Regions from separate parts of the Streptomyces sp. MCA2 genome, predicted to be linked through region 3. Evidence: riboswitches for the same ligand, from Rfam matches in the RefSeq annotation. Region 3 holds a riboswitch; each other region holds the start of a gene.
The links. Region 3 has a riboswitch for thiamine pyrophosphate ahead of thiC (phosphomethylpyrimidine synthase ThiC). Riboswitches for the same ligand answer to the same signal wherever they lie in the genome.
Positions count from the first base shown of each region.

Region 1: linked by a shared signal. The riboswitch ahead of thiO (glycine oxidase ThiO) and the one ahead of thiC (phosphomethylpyrimidine synthase ThiC) in region 3 are both predicted to bind thiamine pyrophosphate.
Region 2: linked by a shared signal. The riboswitch ahead of M8I34_RS37330 (thiamine ABC transporter substrate-binding protein) and the one ahead of thiC (phosphomethylpyrimidine synthase ThiC) in region 3 are both predicted to bind thiamine pyrophosphate.

Region 1 is NZ_JAMJFM010000070.1:22,917-32,466, forward strand. It holds gene M8I34_RS37020 (NlpC/P60 family protein) at 1-211, opposite strand, end outside; gene M8I34_RS37025 (NlpC/P60 family protein) at 445-1,470, opposite strand; gene M8I34_RS37030 (NYN domain-containing protein) at 1,774-3,147, opposite strand; gene M8I34_RS37035 (hypothetical protein) at 3,166-3,405, opposite strand; gene M8I34_RS37040 (rhomboid family intramembrane serine protease) at 3,698-4,378, shown strand; gene M8I34_RS37045 (Lrp/AsnC family transcriptional regulator) at 4,375-4,656, shown strand; gene M8I34_RS37050 (thiazole synthase) at 5,217-5,957, opposite strand; gene thiS (sulfur carrier protein ThiS) at 6,081-6,308, opposite strand; gene thiO (glycine oxidase ThiO) at 6,305-7,528, opposite strand; TPP riboswitch at 7,526-7,638, opposite strand; gene M8I34_RS37065 (FAD-dependent oxidoreductase) at 7,791-9,032, shown strand; gene M8I34_RS37070 (Rv2175c family DNA-binding protein) at 9,152-9,517, shown strand.
Region 2 is NZ_JAMJFM010000072.1:7,455-17,004, reverse strand. It holds gene M8I34_RS37350 (SCO7613 C-terminal domain-containing membrane protein) at 19-2,553, opposite strand; gene M8I34_RS37345 (hypothetical protein) at 2,922-3,851, shown strand; gene M8I34_RS37340 (ABC transporter ATP-binding protein) at 3,857-4,930, opposite strand; gene M8I34_RS37335 (ABC transporter permease) at 4,931-6,598, opposite strand; gene M8I34_RS37330 (thiamine ABC transporter substrate-binding protein) at 6,631-7,704, opposite strand; TPP riboswitch at 7,808-7,928, opposite strand; gene rlmN (23S rRNA (adenine(2503)-C(2))-methyltransferase RlmN) at 7,962-9,068, opposite strand; gene M8I34_RS37320 (CarD family transcriptional regulator) at 9,352-9,550, shown strand, end outside.
Region 3 is NZ_JAMJFM010000001.1:95,825-105,374, forward strand. It holds gene M8I34_RS00430 (metallophosphoesterase) at 1-757, shown strand, start outside; gene M8I34_RS00435 (hypothetical protein) at 987-1,871, shown strand; gene M8I34_RS00445 (IPT/TIG domain-containing protein) at 2,960-4,912, shown strand; gene M8I34_RS00450 (hypothetical protein) at 5,127-5,294, opposite strand; gene thiC (phosphomethylpyrimidine synthase ThiC) at 5,397-7,193, opposite strand; TPP riboswitch at 7,187-7,343, opposite strand; gene M8I34_RS00460 (YibE/F family protein) at 7,415-8,821, shown strand; gene M8I34_RS00465 (SsgA family sporulation/cell division regulator) at 9,005-9,427, opposite strand; gene M8I34_RS00470 (IclR family transcriptional regulator C-terminal domain-containing protein) at 9,532-9,550, opposite strand, start outside.

The DNA.
Region 1 (9,550 bases), on a different contig from region 3:
CGCCGTTGAACTTCTCGGTGGCCCGCTCCGCCTGCTCGTAGAGGTGGTCGACCCGCGCGGTCGCCGTATCGCGGCCGGCGGGGGCGGTGGGGTCGGCGGAGGCCTGCGGTGCCGACAGTGCGGCGGCCGCGGTCGCCAGGGCGGCCGACACCACGGTGACCCCGGCGAGAGTGGTCTGGCCGTGCTGCGAGGTACGGCGGTGGGACACCACGAGAGCCGCACTCCTTCCCTGTGCAGCCCCTGCCGCCCCGGGAGGGCGTCGGTGAACCGGACGCTGCGAGGGCAGACAGTAACGGCGCCGGTACGATCCGGCCAAAGCCGCCCTTTCGTACGCAAAAAGCCGCCCCGCCGGTGACTGTGCAGGTCACCGGCGGGGCGGGAAGTCAGCGGCCGAGGCCACAATTCGCCCGTTCGGGCGGCAGGTTGAGCGCGTTGTGAGGCTTTTCAGACCCGCACGCCGAACGCGAACGGCATGTTGCCGATCGGCTCGTAGCGCACGGCGGCGCCGGGCTTCGGCGCGTGCAGCACCTGGCCGTTGCCGGCGTAGAGGCCGATGTGGTGCAGGTCGCCGTAGAAGAGCACCAGATCGCCGGGCTTGAGGGCGCTCTGCGAGCCGATCCGGGTACCGGCGTTGGCCTGCGCCTGCGAGGTACGCGGCAGGGACTGGCCGGCCTGCTGGTAGGCCCACGACGTCAGACCCGAGCAGTCGAAGGACGACGGGCCGGTGGCGCCCCAGACATACGGGGAACCTATCTTGCCCTGGGCGGCGGCCAGGGCGGCCGCACCGCGCTGCGACGCCGGGACGTCATCACCGAGGTTGACCCGGTCGTTGCTGCGGTTGGCGCGGTTCTCCTCGGCCTGCATGGCCGCCCGCTCCTTGGCCGTCAGGGTGTTGAGGAGCTCCTGGGCCTTACCCAGCTTGTCCTTGATCTCGTCCTTCTTGTCACCGAGCGCCTTACGGGTCTCGGAGAGGTCCTTGATCTTGCTCGCGGCCTCTTCGCGCTCCTGGGCGAGCCGGCGCTGCTTGTCCGCGATGGTCTTCAGCTGGTCGGCCTGCTTGCCGCTCAACTGGTCGAGCGTGGCGGCCTTTTCGAGGTAGGTGTCCGGGTCACCGGAGAGGAACAGCTGGACCGAGGGGTCGATGCTGCCGCTGCGGTACTGGCCGGAGGCGACGGCGCCGAGGCCCTTGCGGAGCTGGTTGAGGTCACCCTGCCCGCGGGCGACCTTGTCCTGGAGGTCGTCGACCTCCTTCTGGAGCTTCTCCTGCTGCTCCTTGACCCCGTTGTACTTCTCGGTGGCCTGCTCGGCCTCCCCGTAGAGCTTGTCGACCTCGGACTTGACGTCCTTCTTCGACTGGTGGGGATCGGCCTGTGCGGCCTGGGACGAGAGAGCGACGGCCGCCGCGGCGGTGGCGGTGAGCACGGTCACGCGGGTACGGCTCGGCTGCTTGGGTCGACGGTGGGACGCCACGGGGGCGAGCTCCTTCTTCCTCCAGCCGCCTACCGGGAAGTGGGGGGTGAGACCCCGGCTCCGCGTGAACGCCGCGGACTCGGCGGTTCCTTCACCGTTCATCCCGGTTGGATGATCAGATTCATGAAGGTTCGGGGCTGACCTTAGTAACCGAGCTGTGATCGCTTCAAATCCTCAGAGGAAAAATCTGCGCCACGAGTCCCATCCTTTACCAACATCGCACAGGCAGTGAGCGCCACTTGACGCTCAGAGACGAATCGTTGGCGATTTCCGGTGTGCCGGCGGCTCGCGGTGGGCAGTGCGTCAGGTCCGGGCAAGTCGTTTGAGGAGCAGGGCCGATGCGACCGGCCGCGCCCCGGCCTTCGCCACACCGTCGGCCACTTCCCGGTCCGTGGAGACCACGACGACCGGGCGGCCGGGCGGTTCGGCCCGTACCAGCTGACGAATCAACTCATCGGCCGTTACGCCCGGTTTGCTGAAGAGGACCCGGACTCCGCGCGGCGGCGCGAGCAGCACCGGCGCGGCCAGCTCCGCCCCGTCGAAGACACACGTCATCTCCGCACCGGTCTGCGCCGCCAGCACCGCGAGACCGCCCAGCAGCCGCAGCCGCTGCTTGTCGAGCGGCATGGTCGGATAGCCGGTTTTGGTGACGTTGTAGCCATCCACCACCAAATGCGCCTGCGGCAGCGCCAGAAGCTGGTCGAGCAGCGCCGGGTCCATCTCCGACAGCGCCCGCGCCGCGATGTCCTTGGGCGTCATCCGGCCCGGCGCGACCGCCTCGACGGTGTCCGCCGGGTGGACGCTCGCGGGCGGCAGCGCCAGCTCGCGGCGCAGCCCCTGTGCCGCGTCCAGGACCGTGTCCAGCAGCAGCCGCAGCCGCATGTCCTCGACGCTGCGGCCCTCGCGTGCGGAGCGGCGGCTGGCCTCCAGCGCCGCCTCGGCCTCGGCGATCCGGGCCTTGAGCCGGCGCGCTTCGCTGTCCGCGGCGGTCTTCTCCGTGGCCGACCGGTCCCGTACGTCCGCCATGGCGGCCTCGGCCTTGCGCACCGCGGCCTCACCGCGCTTGACGTCGCTCAGCGCACTGCGCAGCTTGCGCCGCAGCGATTCGTTCTCCTTGCGGAGGGCGTCCAGGTCCCCCCGGATCCGGTCGGCCTCCGTACGGGCTTCGCCGCGCGCCTGCGCCAGCTCCTCGCGCAGCCTGGCCAGCTCCCGCTCGGCCTCCTCACCGGCCCGCTCGGCACGCGCCCGCTGCGCCTCCTCACCGGCCGCCGCGACGAGTTTGACCCACCCTTCGGGGCGCAGCACATAGGCGGCCGCCGCGACGTCGAGCGGATCGGCGGCCGCGGGCGGGGTGCCGTGCTCCAGGGCCTCGGCGAGCTCGGACTGCGCCTCGCGCAGCTTGCCGGCGATCCGCTGCCGGAAGACCGCGTCGCTCTCCAGCGCCGAAGCCATCGCATTTCCGGCGAACTTGGCCCGACGAGTCGGGGTGAACCGGGCGTACTGCCGCAGCGGGGGCGGGAGTTCGGCGAGAGTCAGCGCGCCGAACGACTCCGCGGTGAGCGCCACGACACGGCGCCGCACGCCCTCGGGCAGCGGACGGTCGAGCACTTCGTCGGCCGCACCCTCGGGTGCGTCGTCACGCTGGGCCCCCGGCTCCCCTTCTGGACGGTCCACCACGGCTGCATCGCTCCGATCTCAGGCGTTCGCGCCCGGACGGTCGACCAGTTCGATCTGGTCGACCGCGTTGCACCAGCGGCAGCGCACGGACTCGATGCTCTCACTGAGGACCTCGCGCTCCTCGACCGTCGGCGCCCCGGCGAGGTCCAGGTGGACGTACTCCACGACCTTGGACCGGCGGGTCACATCGAAACGCGTGAGGTTGCCGCACAGCGTGCAGCGCCACCGGGTTCCGTCCGTCGGCAGGGGAACAGCCATCGTGTCGTCCTCTTTCGTGCTCATCGTCTCGTGCTGCTGCGCGGTTCACGCGGTGCGCCGTCGGATCGCGGAAGTACGCAAAGTACTGCCTGTAACCCTACGGCCTGACGGGGGGCCGGTGCGGGCCCGCCCGGGTGCCGGGACGCGGCGAGGCACTCTGTCCCGATTGCCCGCATTGGGCCATGATCACCTCATGACGGTGCCGGCCCCCTCACCCCGTTCTCCCCGCTCGTCCGGTCTCCTCCCCCGCCCTCCGCGCCCCACCCGGTCGCTGGCCGCGGTGTTCTCGCGGGTGACGAATGTGCTGATCGGCCTGTGCTGTGCGGTCTTCGTGCTCGGCCCCGCCTCCGGCCTGAACCGGATATACGGCAGCGGCGATGCCCTGCTGAAGGCCCAGACCGCGTATTTCGAGCGGTGGGGCGTGATCCCGCTGGACCTGTGGAGCGGTTCGGTACGGGCGCTGATCACCCCGCTCACCGCGTTGTTCGTGCACGGCAGCTGGCTGCACCTGCTCGGCAACATGCTGTTTCTGTACGTCTTCGGCGCAATGACCGAGGCGCGCATGGGCCGGCTGCCGTTCGCCGCCTTCTACCTCATCATCGGCTACCTGGCGCTGCTCGGCTACGCGGCCGCACACGCCGCCTCGGGCCAGACGCTGGTGGGCGCCTCCGGCTCGATCTCCGGCGTACTGGGCGCCTTCCTCTTCCTGTTCCCCACGGCCCGGGTCACCAGCATCTTCCCGTTCCTGTTCTTCCTGCCCCTGCGCTTCCCCGCCTGGATCGTGCTGCTCTTCTGGTTCTTCCTCCAGTGGCACGCCGCGCAGGAGGATCCCCGCGGTCCCGGCGTCGCCTACCTCGCCCATGTCGTCGGCTTCGCGCTCGGGTTCCTCTACGCATGGGCCCGCTACGGGAGGGATAGTGTGGGGGCCACCAGGGGGGATGTCCGGGCGACCGAGGGAGAGAGCCAGCCGTGATCACGTCGATCGTGCTCATCAAGACCAACGTGGACCAGATCCCGGAGATCGCCGAGAAGATCGCCGCGCTGGAAGGGGTCAGCGAGGTCTACTCGGTCACCGGCGCCCACGACCTGATCGCAATGGTGCGGGTCGCCGCCCACGACGACCTCGCGGATGTCATCCCCGGCCGGATCAGCAAGGTCCCCGGCGTCGAAGCCACGGAGACGCACATCGCGTTCCGCACGTACTCGCAGCATGATCTTGAGGCTGCCTTTGCGATTGGGCTCGACGCGTAGCCCTTTCTTTCCCACGTTTTCGGCTGTCCCGCCGTGGCGGTTGTTCGCCGTTTGCCGCCCGCTGCGCGGTGCGCTCGCCGTTGTGCCTCTCCGCTGCGCTTTGCTTTGCGCCCACGTTTTTGGCTTTCCCGCCGTGGTTGGTTGTTCGCCGTTGCGCCTGCGGCGGGCGGGGTCGCTGCGCGGGGCTGTCGGGTGCGGTGCCGCTCCTCCGGACTTCGTCCTGCGGCGCGTCCCCTCCCGTGGGGGGATGGGGGACGGCTGGTGGGGGTGGGCGTAGGTGGTCCGGTGCTCCTTGTGGATCACATGGAGACGTGTACGTCGTTGGCTCGCCCCCATCCACGTTTACTTTCTCCACTCACGGGAGGGGACGGGCCGGAGGGGCCTGGTGTGTGGACGTAAAGCGAAGCAGTCCACACACCAGGCCCCGGAGGTCCGTCACCGCACCCACAGCCCCGCGCAGCGGCCCCGCCCGCCGCAGGCGCAACGGCGAGCGCACCGCGCAGCGGGCGACAAACGGCGAGAAACCCCCATGGCGGGAAAGCCAAAAACGTGGGAAGGGTCTAAAACGCTGGGCGTTCGGGGTCCAGTTCGGCCACGCCCTCGGTGGGGGAGGACGCGAGGGCGAAGTGGCGGCGGGGGATGCGGCCCGCGCGGTGTGCGAGGCGTCCTGCGGTGACCGCGTGCCGCATGGCCTCGGCCATCAGCTCCGGTTCCTGGGCGCGGGTGACCGCGGACGCCAGCATCACCGCCTCGCAGCCCAGCTCCATGGCCAGGGAGACGTCCGAGGCCGTGCCCGCGCCCGCGTCGAGGATGACGGGGACGCCGGCCCGCTCGGTGATCAGCTGGAAGTTGTGCGGGTTGCGGATGCCCAGCCCGGAGCCGATCGGGGAGCCCAGCGGCATGATCGCGGCGCAGCCCACGTCCTCCAGCTTGCGGGCCAGCACCGGGTCGTCGTTCGTGTAGGGCAGCACGGTGAAGCCGTCGTCCACCAGGGTCTCGGCGGCATCGAGCAGCTCGATCGGGTCGGGCAGCAGGGTGCGCTCGTCGGCGACGACCTCGAGCTTGACCCAGTCCGTGCCGAGCGCTTCCCGGGCGAGCCGGGCGGTGAGCACCGCCTCGCCCGCGGTGAAGCAGCCCGCGGTGTTCGGCAGCACCTTGATCTTGTGCCGTTCCAGTACGGACAGCACCGAGCCCTGCACGGTCGGATCCAGCCGCCGCATGGCGACCGTGGTCAGCTCCGTACCGGAGGCGAGCAGCGCCCGCTCCAGGATGTCGAGGCTGGGCGCGCCGCCGGTCCCCATGATCAGACGGGACGTGAAGGTGGTGCCGGCGAGGGTGAGGGGGTCGGAGCCCGCGGCGAAGGCGCTGTCGGGTGTGGCGGGGGTCGTTCCCCGGAGGGTTGCGGTGTCGGTCATGTCTGCGGGTCAGCCTCCCTGGACCGCGGTGAGCACCTCGACGCGGTCGCCGTCGCCGAGCGGGGTGGTGGGCCACTGGGTGCGCGGCACCACGATTTCGTTGACCGCCGCGGCCACCCCGGCGGGCGCCTTGGACAAGGTCGCGACGAGCCGGTCGAGGGTGAGCCCGCCGGGGACCTCGCGGGCCTCGCCGTTGACGGACACCGAGACGGTCGGGGTGGGGGTGGCGGCGTTCATACGGCCTGCTCCTCTGGGGCACGGGTGCGCTCGGGCCCCGGGGTGGTGGGGGTGAAGCGCGCGGGGGAGAAGGGGCGGGCCTCTTCGGGGAGGAGGCCGGTGGCCAGCACCTCGGCCATCGCGTCACCGGTGACCGGCGTCAGCAGCACGCCGTTGCGGAAGTGGCCGGTGGCCAGATGGAAGCCGGGCAGCGCGGTCGGCCCGAGCAGGGGGGCGTTGTCGGGGGAGCCGGGGCGCAGCCCGGCGCAGGTCTCGACGAGCGGCAGCTCGGTGATGCCCGGGACCAGCTCGTGCGCGTCCCGCAGCAGCTCGTAGACCCCGCCCGCGGTCACGGTGGTGTCCCAGCCCAGCTCCTCGCTGGTGGCGCCGACGACCAGTTCGCCGTTCTCCCGAGGGACCAGGTAGAGGGGGCCGCCGCGTACGACGGCCCGTACGGTGCGCGAGAGGAAGGCCGGGCTGCCCGCGGGCATGTCCGGCATCCGGAGCCGCAGCACCTGGCCCTTGACCGGCCGTACCTGCGGCAGCACCTCGTCGGGCACTCCGGCGAGCCGGCCGCTGTGGCTGCCCGCGGCCAGGACGACCTGACCGGCCGGGACCCGTGTGCCGTCGGCGAGTTCGGCGCCGGAGGCGCGGCCGCCGTCGACCGTCAGCCGCACGGCGGCGCTGCGGTGGAAGACCACCCCGGAGCGCTCACAGGCGGTCAGCAGGGCGCTCGCCAGCCGGCGCGGATCGACCTGGTGGTCGCCGTCCACCCGCAGCCCGCCGCGCACCCCGGGGGCCAGCATCGGCTCCAGGCGGCGGCACTCACGTCCCGTGAGCCACTGCGAGTCCAGTCCGGAGCGGATCTGGAGGGCGTGCAGTTCGCGCAGGTGGGCGCGGTCGTCGGCGTCCAGCGCGACGGCCAGCGTGCCGCAGCGCCGATAGCCGATCCGCTGCCCGGCGGCCTCCTCCAGCTCCTCGGTGAAGCCGGGGTAGCGCCGCGCGGAGGCGAGATTGAGGCCCAGCAGGGTCTGCTCGCCGTAGTGGAGCTCGGTGACCGCGGCCAGCATCCCGGCCGCGACCCGGGCCGCGCCGCCTCCGGGCGCGGGGTCGGCCACGGCGGCACTCAGCCCGCGGACGGCCGCCCGCCAGGCGGTGACCAGGCCGATGATGCCGCCGCCGATGACGAGCACATCAGGGCTCCGCGGGGTGGGATTCGCTCGTGTGGCAGATGCCTGCATGGGTGTCCAGCCCCTCCCTTCGCCGGCATGACCCGGATCAGGTTCGTACGGTCGGAGGCCGGCCAGCCTCCCTCTCAGCCCGGTGCGTCCGGGCTCCCGCGAGTGCGTGTATCGCTCACCCTAATACGGTGCCGCGACGCGCCGTAAGGCAGCGCCCGGGCGCCGGTGGGCGGCGCCCGGGCCGAGCCGGCCGTGACGCTGTGTCAGAGATCTCGTTGCGCGCTGCTGCGAGCGGCGTCACAGACCGTCCTAGAGTGATCGGGTGAGCGAGCAGAGCAAGTCCTCCCAGGCCCCTGACCGCACGCCGCACGTGGTGATCGCCGGCGCGGGAATCGCGGGTGTGCAGACCGCGGTCGCCCTGCGCGAACAGGGCTGGCGCGGCGCGATCACGCTCCTCGGCGACGAGCCCCACCAGCCCTACGACCGTCCGCCGCTGTCCAAGGCGGTGCTGCTGGGCAAGGCCGAGGGCTCCACCTTCGACATCGACTTCGCCGGGCTCGGCATCGAACTCCACCTCAGCCGCCCGGTCACCGCCCTGGTGCCGGACGCCCACGTGATCGAGACGGCCGACGGCCCGGTCCCCTACGACTACGCGGTCCTCGCGACCGGCGCCGCCCCGATCGTGCTGCCCGGCAGCGAGGGGCTGCCCGGCATCCATCTGCTGCGCACCCTGGACGACGCCGAGCGGCTGCGGCCGGTGCTCGCCGCCCAGCACGAGATCGTGGTCGTCGGCGCCGGCTGGATCGGTGCCGAGTTCGCGACGGCGGCGCGCGAGGCGGGCTGCGCGGTCACCGTCGTCGAGGCCGCCGACCGCCCGCTGGCCGGTGCGCTGCCCGCCGAGGTCGCCGCCCACATGACCGGCTGGTACGCGGACGCCGGAGCCGAGCTGCGCACCCACGCGCGGGTCGCGTCCGTCACGGCGGGCGCGGTCACCCTCGCGGACGGCACGACGCTGCCCGCCGACGCGGTGGTCATCGGGATCGGGGCCCGGCCCGCGACCGGCTGGCTGGCCGGCTCGGGCATCGAGGTCTCGCCGCAGGACGGCTCCGTACTGGCCGACGAGCAGCTGCGCACCTCCGTGGCCGATGTCTACGCGGTCGGCGACTGCGCCTCCTTCCCGTCGGCCCGCTACGACACCCGCCTGCTGATCCACCACTGGGACAACGCCCTCCAGGGCCCCCGTACGGTCGCCGAGAACATCGCCCGCGGCGAGGCGGAAGGGGTGGTCTACGACCCCGTCCCCTACTTCTGGTCGGAGCAGTTCGGGCGGTTCGTGCAGTACGCGGGCCATCACGGGGACGCCGACGAACTGGTCTGGCGCGGCGATCCGACCGGTGCCGCCTGGTCGGTGATCTGGCTGCGGGAGGGGCGGCTCGTCGCGCTGCTGGCCGTGGGGCGGCCGCGGGATCTGGCCCAGGGGCGCAAGCTGATCGAGCGGGGCGTGGCGCTGGACCGGGAGCGGGCCGCGAACGCGTCCCTGCCGCTGAAGGCCGCGGCGCTGTAGCCCGGGCGGTCCCTGCCCGTCGGTCGCCCGGGGGGTCCGCCGTCACCCTCCGGTGTGAGGAAGCCCCTGATGGCGATGCCCGGCTACCGGCTGTCAGTGCGAGGTGGCAGGCTTGTCCTGTGACCGAGATTGACGCAAACATCGATGGACTCGTCCCCGCCTGGCTCACCCTCCCCGACATCGCCGAACAGTTCGGCGTCGAGGTGACGCGTGTGCGGCAGCTGGTCAAGGAGGGCCAGCTGATCGCGGTGCGCCGCGGCGAGAACAGGGCGCTGCATGTGCCCGCCGATTTCATCCAGGACGACAAGGTGGTCAAGGGCCTCGTCGGTACCCTCACCCTCCTCAAGGACGACGGCTTCACCGACGAGGAAATGCTGGAGTGGCTGTTCACCCCGGATGAGAGCCTGCCCGGCACGCCCGCCCAGGCGCTGCGCGAGAATCGCGGCACGGAGGTGAAGCGCCGGGCCCAGGCGCTCGCCGTCTGACACCTCTGGCGCGGCCCGCTCCCAGCAGGCGAC
Region 2 (9,550 bases), on a different contig from region 3:
CAGGTCCGTGCCGGAGGCTCACCCCATGCTGCGCACCGTGTCACGCAGGCGGCGGGCTTCGTCGATCCGCTTCTCGTAGGTGGCCCCGAGCAGCAGCAGGAGCAGGCCGGCAGCGGCCAGTGGCACCCAGCGGGGGACGAGGCCGAGCACCTGGACCACGGTCGGGGCGAGTTCGTGCACCCCGACCAGCACGAGTACGCCGCTGCCGACGACCAGCGGTGCCTGGAGGCGGGTGCGTACGCCGACCACGGTGACGAGCAGGGCCGCCGTGCCCAGGAGCAGCGGGCGCACCCAGTTCCCGTCGTTGAACGCGGCGCTGAGGCTGGGGAGCATGGTCGCGCTCAGCCCCGCCCCGTAGGCGGGCCAGGAGCCCGTCTCGGGGTTGCCCGTACGGCGGCGGTGGCCGATGACCAGCGCGGCTGCCGTGACCGGGAGCGTGTACGCCTCGGGGAAGGTGACGCCCGCCAGGGAGAGGCGCACCCAGGAGGAGGCGATGAGCAGGGCGGTTCCGGCGAGGGCGGCGCGGCGGCGGTCCGGGCGCAGCGCGAGGGCCAGGCCCGCGACCCCGGACACGGCGAGGGCGACGCTCAGCGCGTCGGGATGAGGGGCCGTCAGGGCGAGGGCGGTCGCGGCAAGGACATACCCGGCGCCCTCCACGGCCGTGGAGACCTGCTCACGCCCCGGGATCCGGTGCCACGCCGCTGCGGCGCAGGCGGCAAGGACCGCGACCGCGAGCACCGCGAACGCGGCGAGGTGCCCGGGCAGTCCGGCGGTGAGTCCGGACGCGAACGCCTCGACGCCCAGGGCGAGGACGGCGAACGCCCCCGCGACACGCGCCGTCGTGCGCTCGGCGGGCGAGGCGGTCGGCGCCGCGAGGACGTGGGCGAGTACCGCGGCCGACGCGGCGAAGGTCCCGCACACCGCGAGCACGGCGGCCCGGTCGGCCGACGACCACAGCAGGGCGAGCGCGCCGCTCGCGGCCAGCGCCGACAGCCGCGGTACGAGTGCGGCCCCCGGCCGGCGCACGACGTCCACCGCTACGGCGACGGTCACCACAGCGGCGGCCGCAAGCACCCAGGCGTACGGCAGTCCCACCGCGACCGGCATCAGGAGCAGCGCGGGGACGGCGGCCAGTGCCGCGGCGTTGCGCAGCGCGTTCGCCGCTCGGTCCAGGTGCCCGTCGCCGACGGCACGGGCGCGCAGTACGGCCAGGGCGGCCAGGACGGAGGCGACCAGCCAGAGCACGAACAGCGGCGCGGTCGCGAGCTGCCAGCTCCACCGCGGCGGTTGACCGTCGAGCCAGAGCGTGATGCCGGGGACGACGGGCCGGGTGAGGGCGTACACGAGTTCCGGCAGCACCAGCACACCGGTCAGCAGCAGCATGACCGAGGCGGCGGCCAGCTCTCCCGCCGCGGCCGCGGCTTCGGGCAGCGGTGCGAGCGGGCCGCCCTCCGCAGGCTTCGCCCACCGGCCGCTGCGCACAGAGGACACCGCCGCCCACACCATGATGAGCGCGGCCGGTGCCGCGTATCCGGCCACGTCCCAGCCCGAGGGCACGACCCACCGCAGGCCGGCTCCGATCGCCACGGTCAACGCCACGACGGCCACGCCTTCGGCACCGCAGCGCAGCGCGAACGGCAATGTGCGGAAGCCGCGGCACAGCGCCGTCCCCAGAAGCACCAGCAGCCCCAACGGCACCCAGGCCCGCATCACTTCGGCCGGTGCCGAGGCGCTCGTCGCGTGCGCCGCCGCGAGCGCCCCGCCCGGCAGCGCCCATCCGCCGCCGATCACCCGGGCCCCCGTGACCAGGGCGGTGGCGGCTCCTTCGCCGCCCAGCCGGTCGCGGAGCCCGGCAGGGCCGGTGGCGGTGTGTGCGGCGAGCGCGTACAGGGCCGCGAAGTCCATCGCGGCCGTGGCGATCATCGCGGTCGCGTAGTCCTCGGCCGTTCCGCCCGAGGCCGTGGTGCCCAGGAGGCCCGGCAGTTGCGCCGTCAGGAATGCCACGGGCAGCGGGATCCGTAGCCGCTGCCACCAGCCGTAGGCCCCCGCCCCCACTGCCGTCAGCGTGGTGACCACCGCCCAGTAGCCCGCCGGCCCGACGAGGTCCAGGCCGCCGAGTCCGGCCTCCCGTGCGGCGTAGGCGTCCAGGAGCACCAGGGCGAGTCCCACCGCGGCCGAAGCCTCGGCGGTGGCCGTGAGCTGCCGCCGCCGCAGCGGACGGGGCAGTGCGAGCGCGCACGCGGTCAGCGCGAGCAGGATGGCGGCCCGCCCGCCGATGCCCAGCCGTCCCCAGCTCACCACGGTGAACACCAACGCGGCCACGACCACCAGCACTCCGCCGACGATCAGCAGCGCGGTCCGGGCGGACGGCGCGGAGATCTCCCGCACCGAAGCACCCGCCTCGCCCACGGGAACGCCCATGGGAGCGCCCGCCCGCGTCCCCGCAGGTGCGTCCCGGCGTACCCGCAGCGCGGCCAGCAAGTCGTGCTGCCGCTGCGCCAGCCACTGCCTGCGTGCGTCCAGCGCGTGCAGCTCTCCTGTGACCTGCCACAACGCCAGGGCGTCCGGCCCGGTCAGGGGCAGCCGGCAACGGGTGCACCAAGCGGGCGGAGGTGACCCCAGAGGCATTCCGCAGTCCGGGCAACCCGGCGATTCCGTGTGCATGGCGCGAGTATGCGTAGTCTGGTCGGCCGCGGCATGAGTACCCGTACTCATGCCGCCCTGAGGCCCGAGGCCGGTCCCGGTCGTCGGCTCCGGGAGGGAGGCTCGCTCTTCCGCCGCGTCCTCCTCCAGGCCCCCACCGCCTCGGTGCGCCGACCACTCGGTGTACTGCCCACCCGAGGCAACTCCCGTCCTGAAATGCGCGTCTGCCAGGCCGGGCAACGAACAGTAAGACAGACAGCGGGCGAACGGAGCTCTTGGTGATCATCGGCCTTCTGACGGCGGTAGCGGCGTCGGCCTGCTACGGCACGGGTTCGGTCCTACAGGCGGTGGGTTCACGCAAGTCCGCCCGCCGGGAAGCGGCCGAGGCGTCGACCACCGGTGTCACCCAGCACGGCGGCCCCAGCCTGTCCTCCACCGCGAAAGCCGCCGTGACCTGGGAGTTCATGGTCGGCACGGTGCTGGACTTCATAGGGTTCGGGCTCGGCGCGCTGGCCGCCAGGCTGCTGCCGCTGTTCCTTTCCCAGACCGTGATCAGCGCCAACCTCGTGATCACTGCCGTACTGAGCATCAAGCTCCTCGGGATCCGGCTCAACCGGGCGGAGTGGACCTCCATCGGCGTGGTGTGCGGGGCGTTGGTGCTGCTGGCCACGGCCGCCGGTCCGGAAGGCAGCGGCCACACACCGATCGCCGCACACTGGTGGCTGCTCGCCGCCTCGGTCGTACTCATCGGCGGCGGCACCCTGCTCGTGCGTCTGCTCGGCGGACGGGCCGCGATCCTCGCGGGCCTGCTCTCCGGTCTGGGCTTCGGCGCGCTCGGTATCGGCGTACGGGTACTGAACGGGGTGGCCCCCTTCCATCTGCCGTCCCTGCTCGGCGACCCCGCCCTGTACGCGATTCTGGTGGCCGGTATCGGGGGCATGTATCTGCACACCGTCGCCCTCCAGATCGGCTCGGTGAACGGTGCCACGGCGGCGCTGGTGGTGGGCGAGACGGTGGTCCCCGGCATGCTCGGGGTGCTGTGGCTGGGCGACTCCTCCCGTCCGGGCTTCGGCTGGGTCGCCGCCCTCGGGTTCGTGGTGGCCGTGGCCGGTGCCGTCGCGGTCGCCTGGTACGGCGAACCGGAGCCGGAGGCGGAGCCCGGCTCGCCGGCCGCCGGTGAGCGGCAGACGGAGGTCGCGGCCCGCTGAGGGCGTCAGCCCGCAGCGCCCGAGGCGTCCAGCACCACCACGTCCTGCGCCGCGAAGGCGATGCCCACCCGCGCCCCCACCTCCGGCGCGTCCCGCAGCGCGCAGGCCGCCTCCACCTGCGGTCCGCCGGCCGGCCGGAGCAGCAGCGCGACATGGGTACCGCGGAAGGTACGGGCGGCGACCGTGCAGGGCAGGCCCTCCGGGGCGGCCGTCAGCCGTACCCCGGCCGGCCGGACGAGCAGGCGGCACGGCCCGTCCGCCGTACCGTCCGGGACCGGCACCTTGCCCCAGGGGGTGACGGCGGCCTCGCCCTGCACCGTCGCCTCGACCACGTTGTCGAAGCCGAGGAAACGGGCGACGAATTCCGTGGCGGGCCGCTGCCAGACCTCCAGCGGGGTGCCGGTCTGCGCGATCCGGCCCTCCTGCATCACCACGACCCGGTCGGCGAGCGCGAAGGCCTCCCCCTGGTCGTGGGTGACCGCGAGGACGGTGGTGCCCAATTCGCGGAAGAGGCGGCGGAGTTCGACGACCAGCCGTTCGCGCAGCCCGCGGTCGAGCTGGCCGAGGGGCTCGTCCAGCATCAGCAGGCGGGGGCGGGGGGCCAGCGCGCGGGCCAGCGCGACCCGCTGCTGTTCGCCGCCGGACAGGGAGGCCACGGCGCGCCGCTGGGCGCCCGGCAGCCCGACGAGGTCCAGCAGTTCGGCGACCGTACGCTCCCGGTCGCCGCGGGCGGAGCGCCGCATCCGCAGCCCGAAGGCGACGTTCCCCTCGACATCGCGCTGCGGGAAGAGCTGGTGGTCCTGGAACATCATGCCGACGCCGCGGCGGTGGGTGGGCACCCCGGCCTGCTCCCGCCCCTCCAGCAACACCTGCCCCGCGTCGGCCTGTTGGAGTCCGGCGACGACTCTCAGCAGAGTGGACTTGCCGCTGCCGCTCGGCCCCAGGACGCAGACGATTTCGTGCGCCGCGACGTCCAGATCCACCGCGTCCAGCGCGGGACGTCCCGCCGTGCCGAAGCGGACGGTCACCCCGCCCAGCCGTAGCAGCTCCTGCGCCGTGGTCCCGGCCCGTGCCGTCATCTAGAACTCCCCGGATTGGTCGACGGGGCGCAGGCGCTCCAGTACCAGCAAGGCGCCGGCGCACACCACCATCAAGACGGTCGACAGGGCCATCGCCTGCCCGTAGTTGAGCTCTCCCGCACGTCCCAGCAGCCGCGCCACGGCGACCGGCAGCGTCGGCTGGTCCGGCCGTGCGATGAAGACCGTCGCGCCGAACTCGCCGAGCGAGACGGCGAAGGCGAAGCCCGCGGCGATCAGCAGGGCCCGCCGCACCATCGGCAGGTCGACCTCGCGCCACACCCGCCACGGCGAGGCGCCGAGCACGGCGGCCGCCTCCCGCAGCCGTCCGTCGATCGCCCGCAGGACCGGCAGCATCGTCCGGACCACGAACGGCACCCCCACCAGTGCCTGGGCGAGCGGCACCAGCCACCACGAGGCACGCAGATCGAGCGGGGGTGCGTCGAGGCTGATCAGAAACCCGAAGCCGACGGTCACCGCGGAGACTCCGAGGGGCAGCATCAGCAGCGCGTCGAAGCCGCGGACGAACCGGCCGGCCAGCGGCGTCCGCCCGGACGGGCCCCCGCGGAGCCGGGGCAGGGTCAGCGCGGCGGCCGCCAGCCCGCCCACCACCAGCGCGATCGCGGTGGCCGCGGCCGCGTAGGCGAGGGAGTTCCACAGGGCGTCGAGGGGCGCGACGGTGAAGGTGCTGTCGGCGGAGGCGGCGGACCGCAGCGAGGTGTAGAACACCGTTCCGTAGCCGTCCGGCCCGGCGAACGACCGCTCCACGAGCACGGCCAGCGGCGCGATCAGCAGGACGGTGATGACGGCGAGGGTCCCCCACAGCAGCGTCCACTGGCCGCGGCCGCGCGGCCGGTGAGCGGTCTGCGACGGCGCCACGAGCCGCAGCGCGGACTCCCGCCGCCGCACCGTCCAGGCGTGCAGCGCCAGCACGCCCAGCACTGCCGCGAACTGGATCAGGGTGAGGACGGCGGCCGTCGGCAGATCCAGGAAGTCCGCGGTCTGCCGGTAGATCTCCACCTCCAGCGTCGAGAAGGCGGGCCCGCCCAGAATCTGCACCACCCCGAAGGAGGTGAAGGTGAAGAGGAAGACCATCAGCGCGGCGGCCGCGACGGCGGGCCCCAGGGCCGGCAGGGTCACCCGCCGCCAGGCCTCGAACCGGCCGGCTCCCAGCACCCGCGCCGCCTCTTCCTGGCGCGGGTCGAGCTGCCCCCAGAGCCCGCCGACGGTCCGTACGACCACGGCGTAGTTGAAGAAGACGTGCGCCAGCAGAATCGCCCACACCGAGGTGTCCAGGCGCAGGCCCCACAGCTCGTCCAGCAGCCCGCCACGCCCGACCAGTGCCAGGAAGGCCGAGCCGACGACGACGGTCGGCAGCACGAACGGCACGGCCACCACGGCCCGCAGCAGCTGTTTGCCGGGGAAGTCGAAGCGCGCGAAGACATAGGCGCCGGGCAGTGCGACCAGCAGCGTCAGCGCCGTGGACGCGGCCGCCTGCCAGACGGTGAACCACAGCACTTGAACGACATCCGGGTCGCCGAGCACCGCCCCGATCCGGGCGAGCTGCCACTGCCCGCCGTCCTTCAGCCCCCGCCCGACGATCGCCACGACCGGATAGGCGAAGAACAGCGCGAAGAAGGCGAGCGGCAGCGCCATCAGGCCGAGCCGCACCGCCGTTCCCCGCGCGGGCCGCCGGCTGCGGGTTACTTCAGAACGAGCGAGGACCACTGCTTGATCCACTGTTCGCGGTTCTTGGTGATCGTCTCCGGAGGCAGCGTCGTCGGCTCGTCGATCGTGGCGCCGTACTTGGTGAACAGCTCCGGCACCTTGGCGTCCTTGCGCGCCGGGTTGACGAACATCTTCAGCGGTACGTCCTCCTGGAACTCCTTGCTCACCAGGAAGTCCAGCAGCGCCTTGCCGCCCTTCGCGTTCTTCGCGCCCTTGAGCAGACCGCCGAACTCGATCTGGCGGAAGCAGGTGCCCGTGGCGACACCGGTGGGTGCCTCCTTGGGCGCGGGCTTCTTGCCGAGCACCTCGACCGGCGGGCTGGAGGCGTAGGAGACCACCAGCGGCTTGTCGCCCTTGCCCTTGCCGGCCGCGGAGCCCGAGAACCGCTCGTAGTAGGCCTGCTCCCAGCCGTCGACGACCTCGACGCCGTTGGCCTTGAGCTTCTTCCAGTAGTCCTGCCAGCCGTCCGGCCCGTACTTGGCGATGGTGCCGAGCTGGAAGGCGAGCCCCGGGGAGGAGGTGGCGGAGTTCTCCGTGACCAGCAGCCCCTTGTACCGGGGTTCGAGCAGATCGTCGAAGGTCTTCGGCGGCGCGGTCTTGTGCCGGGCGAAGTAGCCGCGGTCGTAGTTGACGCAGATGTCGCCGTAGTCGAGCGGGGTGACGCGGTGCTCGCCCTTGTCGAGCTGTAGCCCGGCCGGCACGTTCGCCAGCCCCTTGGCCTCGTACGGGCTGAAGACGCCCTCGTTCAGAGCGCGCGAGAGCAGCGTGTTGTCGATGCCGAAGAACACATCGCCCTGGGGGTTGCCCTTGGACAGGATCGCCTGGTTGACGGCCTTGCCGGCGTCCCCGCCCTTGAGGATCTTGACCTTGTAGCCGCTCTCCTTCTCGAAGGCGGCCAGGACCGACTTGGACACGTTGAACGAGTCATGGCTGACGAGCGTGACGGTCTTGGCGTCCGCCCCGCCGCCCGGCGTACCGCAGGCGGCGAGCGCGGCTATCCCGACCGCGGCGGCGACCGCCGAGACGGTGATCCTGCTGGTGATGCTCACTGGCTTCCTCCTGGCTGGCCAGGAAGAGACGCGGCCCCGCCCGGTGTCCGCGGCTCTCGACGTCGGAGGACGTACGGAGGCGAATCCGGGCGGGGCGCAACAGCATGAGTGACGACCGAACTTCCTACCCGGAATGACCCGGGCGAGGTTCAAGGGTCTGCGGGCACCGTAGGACTACGACGCTTCCGCACTCTCAGCGCTGTGGCGCTCCCCTGTCGGAATGTGCATTTGTTCGATCACACGGTACCAGCGGGCGGTCAGCGCTCCGAGGCTGCGAGCTGTCCGCAGGCGCCGTCGATCTCCTGGCCGCGGGTGTCACGAACGGTCACCGGAACCCCGTGCGCCTCGATGGCCTGGACGAACGCCTTCTCGTCCTCGGGGCGCGAGGCGGTCCACTTCGAGCCGGGCGTCGGATTCAGCGGAATCAGGTTCACATGGACCCGCTTGCCCTTCAGCAGCCGGCCCAGCAGGTCACCGCGCCACGCCTGGTCGTTGATGTCGCGGATCAGCGCGTACTCGATCGAAATCCGCCGCCCGGACTTCTCCGCGTACTCCCACGCCGCGTCCAGCACCTCACGCACCTTCCAGCGCGTGTTGACGGGCACCAGGGTGTCGCGCAGCTCGTCGTCGGGCGCATGCAGCGACACCGCCAGCCGGCACTTGAACCCTTCGTCGGCGAACCGCAGCATCGCCGGGACCAGTCCGACCGTCGAGACGGTGATGCCGCGCTGGGACAGCCCCAGCCCATCGGGCTCCGGGTCGGTCAGCCGACGGATCGCCCCGACCACCCGCTTGTAGTTGGCGAGCGGCTCGCCCATCCCCATGAAGACGATGTTGGACAGCCGCGCGGGCCCGCCCGGCACCTCGCCGTCGCGCAGCGCCCGCATCCCGTCGACGATCTGGTGCACGATCTCGGCGGTCGACAGGTTCCGGTCCAGTCCCGCCTGCCCCGTCGCGCAGAACGGGCAGTTCATTCCGCATCCGGCCTGCGAGGAGATGCACATGGTGACCCGGTCGGGGTAGCGCATCAGCACGGATTCGACGAGCGTGCCGTCGTGCAGCTTCCACAGGGTCTTGCGCGTGGTGTCGTCGTCACACGAGATGTGCCGCATGACCTTCATCAGATCCGGCAGCAGCTCGCTCGCCAGCTTCTCGCGCGCCGCCGCGGGGATGTCGGTCCACTGCGCCGGGTCGTGCGCATAACGGGCGAAGTAGTGCTGCGACAGCTGCTTGGCGCGAAACGGCTTCTCCCCGATCGCGGCCACCGCTTCGCGACGCTCGACGGGGCTGAGATCGGCAAGGTGCCGCGGGGGCTTCTTGGCCCCGCGCGGCGCGACGAAAGTGAGTTCTCCGGGTGCAGGCATGGTCCGTCCAGTGTGGCAGATCGTTTACGGGGGCCCAGGTCCGAGTGGCGAGGGGCCCGTCACCCACTGCGGCCTTCTCCCCTTCGCGGTCCGCCTCGTACGGCCCACGGACGGCCGGACTACCAGCATGACCTCGTCAACTCGCACCCAGCTGGTGGTGCGTCCGCAGCCTCGCGGGACCCATGGGAACGGGGTGAGAAGTGACCGCCGACGGAGATCTCAGCTTGGTTGCGTTAGCAGGCGTGTTAGGGACAGCCCGCTCACCAGGCGCATACTGCTGCTAATGACAAAGCCTGCCGTAGCCCGGCGCCACCTGCCGTCCAGCCCCTTCAAGCCCCCGGTCACGCGCCCTCCCAAGCAGTTCGCGATGGGCGACCGGGTCACACACGATGAGCACGGCCTCGGCCGGGTCATCGGCATCGAGGATGAGGTCGCGGTACTTGTCGACTTCGGTTCGGTGCAGGCACGGATCATGAGTCCGT
Region 3 (9,550 bases):
GCTGGCCGTCGAGGGCCTGATCGACGCCGACGGCAACTGGGCGGCCGGCAACGCCCGGCTCTGGTTCCTCGGCGACTTCACCGACCGCGGCCCCGACGGCATCGGGGTCATCGACCTCGTCATGCAGCTCTCCGCGGAGGCCGCGGCGGCCGGCGGCTACTGCAAGGCCCTGATGGGCAATCACGAACTCCTGCTGCTGGGCGCCAAGCGGTTCGGTGACACCCCCGTACAGTCCGGCGCCGGCACCGCCTCCTTCCAGGCCGCCTGGCTCCTCAACGGCGGCCAGAAGACCGATATGGACCGCCTGGAGGACCACCACCTCCAGTGGATGGCCCGGCTGGACGCCGTGATGGAGGAGGACGGGCATCTGCTCGTGCACTCCGACACCACCGCCTACCTCGAATACGGCGACTCCATCGAGGCCGTCAACGACACCGTCCACGACGTCCTCACCCGCAGCGAGGCGGACGAAGTCTGGGATCTGTTCCGCAAGTTCACCAAGCGCTTCGCCTTCCGCGACGAGGCCGGCTCGGACGCCGTCCGCGAACTCCTCGACGCCTACGGCGGCGACCGCGTCGTACACGGCCACAGCCCGATTCCCTATCTGCTGGGCGAGGTCGGGACGGAGGAGGGCGAGAGCGACAGCGTCGCGGTCGACGGTCCGCATGTCTACGCGGACGGCCTGGCCATCGCCATGGACGGCGGCATCACGATGGCCGGAAAGCTTTTGGTCGTTCAACTTCCGCTGGCGAGCTGAGCGTTATGGTGACCGGCGTGCGGCAGGCTGCGCAGTGGGCGGTCGGCACGCCGTCGGGGGAGGCACGGGCGCAATCCGGTCGTGGCATTACTCAAATTCCGTAAACTCTCTGTCACCCCGCGCCGGAGTCGCTCTACCATCGGACTATCCGTAGCAGGCTCTCCTCCGTTTCCGCCCACTGCCCGGCCAACGCCGGCCGTACGGCCCTACGGAGCATCGGGGGATCCACATGAACAGCGCTCCGCACCTGCTGAACGAGGACCGCGCGGAATTTGCGCGGCTCCTTGATGAGGCGCTGCGTACCGCCGCATACCGCCCGGACGACTTCACCACCACCGCGGAAAACCACCTCAATACCGAGCAGTTGCGCACGATGGCGCTCAGCGCGACCACCGCCATTGCCGCATGCGCCACGGCCGAATACCAACGCTATGTACAGCTCCGCGCCGAGGTGCGCGCTCCGGCGCCCGCGCCGTCCCGCCCCGAAGCGGGCGACGCGGAGCAGAACGGCGCGGCGGACGGGAGTCCAGGACCGGCCACCGAGACGGTCCTGAGCGAGGACGAAACCACCGGCGCCGGACTCACCGCCATGGTCGCCGTCCTCGCCCCCGTCCTGGCCGGCATCGCCGCGGTCCTCTTCCTCCTCATCGGTTATGTGCTGCGCGCCATCAGCCCCGACAAGTCCCTGGCGCAGCCGCTGATCAGCGTCGGCTGGATCTTCGCTGCACTGACCGCCGCAGGCACCCTGGTCGCGATGGCCGGTCTCCTCGTCACGGCCCTGCGCAACGGCTCGTCCGCACAGGCCGCCAGAGCCGATGAACTGGGGGAGGCGCTGGACCACGCCCGTGAGGCATGGCGCCGCGCCCTCCTGGAGCGCGGCCTGCTGCCGTTTCTCCGTGAGGCCCTCACCGACCCCACTGCCGCCCCGGACGACGACCCGGCCCGCTATGTCCCGCGCCGCACCCCGTCCTCCGAGAGCCGCATTCCCACTCTCGGCTACACCCGCCCCGAGTTCACCAGCCCCGACAGCGGCTCGTCGGGGTCCCGCCCGCGCTACTCCAGCCCGGACTTCACCAGCCCGGATTACGGGGGGCCTGACCACCGGTCGGACTAGGGGGGTGTCCGGCGGATCAGGGCCGGACAGGCCCTGGGGCCCGCCACCACCCCGGGCCGGGACGGCGGAAGGCCCCTACCTCCTCGGTAGGGGCCCTCAGCCACAGGTGTCCGAACTCCGGCTGGTCCGCGATCGGCAGGTACACGCGGTTGCCCGCCGCCGCGAACTCCTTCGGCTTCTCGGCCATCCCGGCCTCGGCGTCGATCGCCAGATCACCCCCCGTGCTCGCGGCGGATGTCCTGACTGATCTTCATCGACCTGAAGATGCGCCGCGCGGCGATCCACACCGCACAGCGGGCGGTCGACGACACCGACCCGAAGTATGCCCGCACCCTGGGGTCCTGCCGGATGGTCCTCGCCCAAGCCAGCTGCTGAACGGCGAGCCGGCAGCCGCCGTCGAAACTCGTCCGCGCTCGCTTCATCCTCCAGCACGTTCTGCATGAGTCATGTCGTCATGCCGAACTCCTGGAGGCCGCGCAGCGTCTCGTACCCGTGCCAGTCGTAGAGGTCCCGCCGGTACGCGGTCACGAAGTCGGCGTACTGCTCATCGGTCTGTCAGCCGAGGCTGTGGTGTTCCACGGCCGTGACCATCAGATCCCACTCCGGGTGATCGAAGAAGAAGGCTTCGAAGTCGAGAGAGCCCGTTCTCCCCGAACCGGATCAGCTCCTCCCCTCTCTCATCAAGCCCCGCGGCCCGGCACGCGGCAACCATCACCCGCGCCGCCCCCGCCGACGTGAACCCCTCTTCCGAACGCTGAGCAGCGTCAACCGCCATGCCCGAACCGGCCGCGAAGATCACGGACGCCTGGTGACGGAGCGGATGGCGGAGCACGGCACGGCCGCCTTGCGGCGCTCGGCCATCCGGGTGGGTATTCGTCAAGGACATTGCCGACGCCGCCACTCCGGTGGGTTACTTGTTCGAACCGATGGGCTGCCCATCCCTCCCCGGGGGATGGGCAGCCCATGCCTGTGTGGTCCACACGCCTGGAAGGCGCCCCTCCGGCGAGAGGGCCGCGATACCTGGTGTCGCACAGGGCCCGGGCGGAAGTCGAGGGCAGCCCCACTTCATCGCGAAGAGAGGGCTCCTCATGAGCACGACCCTTCAGCCGTGGCTGACGCCGCGGATTCCTGCCGCACCCGCCCAGGGCTCCCTGCTGGGCGGGCTTCCCACAGCCACGACCGTTGCAGCCCTTGCCCAGGGGGGCCCGGCGCTCCAGCCGTTGCCCGCTCCTCTCCTGGCGGTAACCGTCACCATCCCCGCCGGCCTCAGCCCGGTAGCGGTGGCGGTGGCGCCCAACGGCAACGTCTACGTCGCCAACTTCACTTCCAACAACGTGACGGTGATCAACAGCGCCACCAACACCGTCATCAACACCCTGCCCACCGGCAGCAGGCCGCAGAGGGTGGCGGTGGCGCCTAACGGCAACGTCTACGTCACCAACTCCACTTCGAACAACGTGACGGTGATCAACAGCACCACCAACACCGTCACCACCACGCTCCCCGCCGGCACCGGCCCGACAGGGGTGGCGGTAGCACCCAACGGCAACGTCTACGTCGCCAACACCAATTCGAACAACGTGACGGTGATCAACAGCACCACCAACACCGTCACCACCACGCTCCCCGCCGGCACCGGCCCACGTGCGGTGAGGGTGGCGCCCAACGGCAACGTCTACGTCACCAACACCACCTCGAACAACGTGACAGTGATCAACAGCACCACCAACACCGTCACCACCACGCTCCCCACCGGCACCTCCCCGGTAGCGGTGGCGGTAGCACCCAACGGCAACGTCTACGTCACCAACACCAATTCGAACACCGTGACGGTGATCGACAGTGCCGCCAACACCGTCACCGACACCGTGCCCACCGGAGGCGCCCCCAACGCGGTGGCGGTGGCGCCCAACGGCAACGTCTACGTCACCAACGGCGCTACGTCCAATGTCACCGTCATCCTGCCCGCCCCCACGGTGACCTCGATCAGCCCGGCGCAGGGGCCGGCCACGGGTGGCACGGTGGTGACGATCACCGGCACGAATCTGTCCGGTGCCACGGTGACGTTCAACGGCAACGCGGCAACCAACCTGTTCTACAACGCCGCGGGCACGCAGATCATCGCCACCACCCCGGCCGGCGTTCCCGGCCCGGCCACCGTGGTGGTGACCACCGCGGCCGGCGCCGTCTCCCTGCCCGGCGCATTCACCTACGTCGCCGCCCCCACCACATCCGGCATCACCCCCACCCAAGGACCGGTCGCCGGCGGCACGTTCATCACCATCACCGGCACCGACCTGACCGGCGCCACCGTCACCCTCTGCGGCCGCCCGGCCTCCAACGTCATCGTCAACCCCGCCGGCACCCAGATCACCGCCACCACCCCGCCCGGAACCCCCGGCACCTGCCCCGTGGCCGTCACCACCCCGAGCGGCACCAGCACCGTGCCCGGCGGCTTCACCTACCTCGCCATCCCGGTGCTGACCTGCATCACCCCCGGACAGGGCCCCGCGGCCGGCGGCACCGTGGTCACCCTCACCGGCACCGGCCTGACCGGCGCCACGGTCACCTTCAACGGCGTCCCCGCCACCGCCGTCTCCGTCAACCCCGCCGGCACCCAGATCACCGCCACCACCCCGCCCGGAACCCCCGGCACCGCCACCGTCACCGTCACCACCCCCGGCGGCACCGCCACCCTGGACTGCTGCTTCACCTACCAAACCGTGCTCACCCCGCACGCCACCAGCCTCACCGCCACCCCCGCCCTCATCCAGCTCTTCCCCCTCCAACTCCACTTCCCGTTCCTGACCGCCACGCTGACCGACACCGTCACCGGACTGCCCGCCCCCGGCCAGATCATCACCTTCAGCACCGGCGGACACTTCCTGGGCACCGCCATCACCGACACCAACGGCACCGCAAGCCTCGTCGAGATCCTCAGCCTCCCGCTGATCATCCTCAACGGCGGCTACAACGCCACCTTCGCCGGCACCCCCACCCTCCAACCCTCCACCGCCCACGCCCCCTTCCTCGCCCTCTGACACCACGAAGAACGCGATCCGTCCGCGCACAGCCCCCAGCCGGGGTCAACGGCCATGAGCCCGCAGTCAGAAGGACCGGCCGGCACAGCACACCGGGCCTCCACCGGGCACGAAAAACGCGATCCGTGTTCCTGACCACCCACATCGGGCGCCCAGGCACACGGATCGCGTTCGCACACCCTCCCCGAGGGCGCAGCCAGCTGGCGAGCTCAGGTCATGCGGCGGCCGGCACGCGGATCTTCGCCTCCGCGTCATCCGCAGCGGCCGTGTCCAGGCTGACGCTCTTCGTGACGTTGTACGCGTCGCGGTCGAGGACGCCTTCACGAGAAGCGACAAGCAACGTGCATACAGATTGGCCGGCCACGTTGGTGGCCGTACGCATCATGTCCAGGATCGGGGCGACGGCCTCAGCAGACCGACGCCCCTCAGGGGGAGCCGGGCTTCACCCGCCGCGGGAAGAGCCCCACCGCTCCCCTCCCCCGCGTCAGGAGTCAGCCAGCGGCAGGTAAACGCGGTTGCCGGCCGCCGCGAACTCCTTGGACTTCTCCAGCATCCCCGCCTCGATCTCCTCAGGCGTCGAGCTCTCGTCACCACCGAACTGCTCTGTGATGCTTCTACTGATCTTCATCGAGCAGAACTTCGGGCCGCACATCGAGCAGAAGTGGGCCGTCTTCGCCGGCTCGGCGGGCAGCGTCGCGTCGTGGAAGGCGCGGGCCGTGTCCGGGTCGAGAGCCAGGTTGAACTGGTCCTCCCACCGGAACTCGAAGCGGGCGTCGGAGAGCGCGTCGTCCCATTCCTGGGCCCCCGGGTGCCCCTTGGCCAGATCGGCCGCATGAGCCGCGATCTTGTACGTGATGACGCCGGTCTTGACGTCATCACGGTCCGGCAGGCCCAGATGCTCCTTGGGCGTGACGTAGCAGAGCATGGCGGTGCCCCACCAGGCGATCATCGCGGCGCCGATACCGGAGGTGATGTGGTCGTAGGCGGGCGCGATGTCGGTGGTCAGCGGGCCGAGCGTGTAGAACGGGGCCTCCTCGCAGATCTCCTGCTGGAGGTCGATGTTCTCCTTGATCTTGTGCATCGGGACATGTCCCGGGCCCTCGATCATCGTCTGTACGCCGTGCCGCTTGGCGATGGTGTTCAGCTCGCCGAGCGTCCGCAGCTCCGCGAACTGCGCCTCGTCATTGGCGTCCGCGATGGAGCCGGGGCGCAGACCGTCACCGAGCGAGTAGGTGACGTCGTAGGAGGCGAGGATCTCGCAGAGCTCCTCGAAGTGCGTGTAGAGGAACGACTCCTGGTGGTGCGCCAGGCACCAGGCGGCCATGATGGATCCGCCGCGGGACACGATGCCGGTCTTGCGGCGGGCCGTGAGCGGGACGTATCGGAGCAGCACACCGGCGTGCACCGTCATGTAGTCGACGCCCTGTTCCGCCTGCTCGATGACGGTGTCCTTGTAGATCTCCCAGGTCAGCTCCTCGGCCTTGCCGTCGACCTTCTCCAGCGCCTGGTAGAGCGGGACGGTGCCGATGGGGACGGGGGAGTTGCGGAGCACCCATTCACGGGTGGTGTGGATATTGCGGCCGGTGGACAGATCCATGACCGTGTCGGCGCCCCAGCGGGTCGCCCAGGTCATCTTGTCCACCTCCTCCTCGATGGAGGAAGTGACCGCCGAATTACCGATGTTGGCGTTCACCTTCACCAGGAAGTTCTTGCCGATGATCATCGGCTCGATCTCCGGGTGGTTGATGTTGGACGGCAGCACCGCGCGGCCCGCCGCGATCTCGTCGCGTACGAACTCGGGCGTGACGTTCTCGCGGAGGGCGACGTACTCCATCTCCGCGGTGATCTCGCCGCGCTGCGCGTACGCGAGCTGGGTGACCGCGGCGCCGTCACGGCCGCGGCGCGGCTGGCGGGGGCGGCCCGGGAAGACCGCGTCAAGGTTCTTGAGTCCACCGCGCGGCGAGGTGTGCTTGAGGCCGTCGTCCTCCGGCCGCATGGGGCGGCCCGAGTACTCCTCGGTGTCGCCGCGGGCAATGATCCAGTTCTCCCGCAGCGGCGCCAGACCGCGGCGGACGTCGGTATCGATGTGAGGGTCGGTGTACGGCCCCGACGTGTCGTAGAGCGTCACGTCCTTGCCGTTGGTGAGGTGCACCCGCCGGACCGGGACCCGGAGGTCCGCGCGCGATCCGGAGACATAGCCCTTGTGCCAGCCGATCTGCGGCTCACTGCCGCCGCCGGCACCGTTTCCGTTTTCGGGCGTGCGTGCATCCTGCAGAGTCATGAGACCCAACTCCCTACGCCGGCATTACCCGGTAACAGGTTCGGCGGTCGACGCAGCGGCTTCCGTCCATGGGCGTTTCACGTGAAACGCCGCTGGGACGAAGGTCAGCGCCCTCTCAGCCCGGTGCTCCGAGCTCCCGCGATTGCAAAGGTGGCTCCACGGTAGCGGCCGATGTGGCGGGGTGAACAGGGGGCCCCACGAGTTCTTGCGATGATCGGGCGGTGAGCCCTCACGAGTCCCACCACCAGTCCGCCGTGCACTCCCACGCGCACGGCCATGGCCCTGCCACGCCGGTCTCCCGGCATCTGCGCAAGGTCATCGCCGCAGTGCTGATCCCCTTCGCGGCTGCGGTGGCGGTCGGTCTGGTCGTGCTGTGGCCAGGCGGCGCGCCCTCCCATAAGCCCTCCGGCGTCGGCTTCGACCAGCCCACGGAGCAGGCCAGAGTCATCAAAGTGGCGGAGGTGAACTGTGCGGATGTCCATGCCGAGCAGCAGCCCCAGCCGCCGTCTCCGACGGGACAGCCACCGACCGGGGGAGCAGCCAAGGGCAAGCCCTGCCAGCAGGCGACAATCAAGGTCACCACGGGAGAGAACACCGGGCGCACCTTCCAGACGGTGGTGACACCGGACGCGCTGCGCCACTACACCACCGGACAGGACGTGGTGGTGGCGTACTCCCCCAAGGCGCCGAAGGATCTCCAGTACTCGGTCAGCGATGTCGACCGATCGCTCCCGATGTGGGTGCTGGCCGGGATCTTCGCCCTCGCAGTGGTGATCGTCGGCCGACTGCGTGGAGTACTCGCACTGGTGGCCCTGGCCGCCAGCTTTGTGGTCCTGACGCTGTTCATCCTCCCGGCGATCCTTCAGGGCTCCAATCCGCTGCTGGTGGCGGTGATCGGCGGAAGCGCGATCATGCTGATCGCGCTCTACCTGTGCCATGGGCTGACGGCCCGTACGTCGGTGGCCGTGCTCGGCACCCTCGCCTCACTGCTGCTGATCGGGCTGCTCGGTTCGGTATTCATCAACTGGGCTCTACTGACCGGCAATACGGACGACACGACCGGGCTGGTGCACGGTCTGTACCCCGACATCGAGATCCGCGGTCTGCTGCTCGCGGGGATCATCATCGGGTCGTTGGGTGTGCTCGACGATGTGACGGTGACGCAGACCGCCGCGGTCTGGGAGCTCAAGGAGGCGGACCAGGCGGCCGGCTGGCGCAAGCTGTACGGCGCCGCGATGCGGATCGGCCGGGATCACATCGCCTCCGTCGTCAACACCCTGGTGCTGGCCTACGCGGGCGCCGCACTGCCGCTGCTTTTGCTGTTCTCGATCGCACAGAGCAGCGTCGGCACGGTCGCCACGAGCGAGGTGGTCGCGGAAGAGATCATCCGCACGCTCGTGGGCAGCATCGGACTGGTCGCCGCGGTGCCGCTGACGACGCTGCTGGCAGCGCTGGTCGTCTCGGCGGACCGGAAGGGCCTGGGCGGGCAGGAGAGCAACGGCGGGGCAGGAGCCGGACAGGGCCCCGGGGCGGATGCGGGGGCCAGCGTCGCTGCCGGCGCGCCGACAGGCACCGCGGAGGGCCGGCCCAGCCGACGCGGGGGACGAGGTAAGCGGCGTAAGCAGTGACGGGGGATAAGTGCGGCCCGTGGCAGGCGACTTCGGGCACGCGACGTGTCGCGTGCAGGGGCAGGGCACGGGTCGAGGGAGGGAGGCAGCGCAGCCTGGAAGGGCCACCACAGGTGCGCGGGTACGCGGGAGGACCGGCGTACCCGGTATGACGTCGGCGTGGACGGTCCGTCCGGCTCGGGGTCAGCCGGCCGGGGCCTCCGTGAGGATCTGGTCGAGTACGGCTTCCAGGGTGTCGCAGACCTCTTCCTTGCCGAGCGGTACGAGCCGGTCCGTACGGTCCAGGAAGGCGACCAACGGCGCCGCACTCACCCGGAACAGCGCGCGCTCGGCGCCGACCTGAAGGCTGATGAAGACATCGCTGAGGTGTGTGGGGGAGGCAGGCTCGATCCGCACATCACCCTCACCGGACTGCCGGCTCAGGCCGTCCAGCAGCAGCTCCCGGCCGAACGCCCAGGTAACGGGCGCATCTCCGGGCAGATCGAAGGTGAGACGGACGGCGTACGGATCGGCGCTGGCAAAGTCCAGCTGCACCGGAATCCGGAACGCGAGCTCCTCCGAGACGACGAAGCTCATGATCACTTCTGCCTGAACTGTGTCGGTCATCAACCACTGCCCCGCACTTGATCGGAGATGGCCGGGAAACATCCCCCGTAGCCCTATTGGCGCCATCGTCTGCCACGCGCAAGCAGATCACAAGGAGTGAGTTTTCAGATACTGACAGAGAAG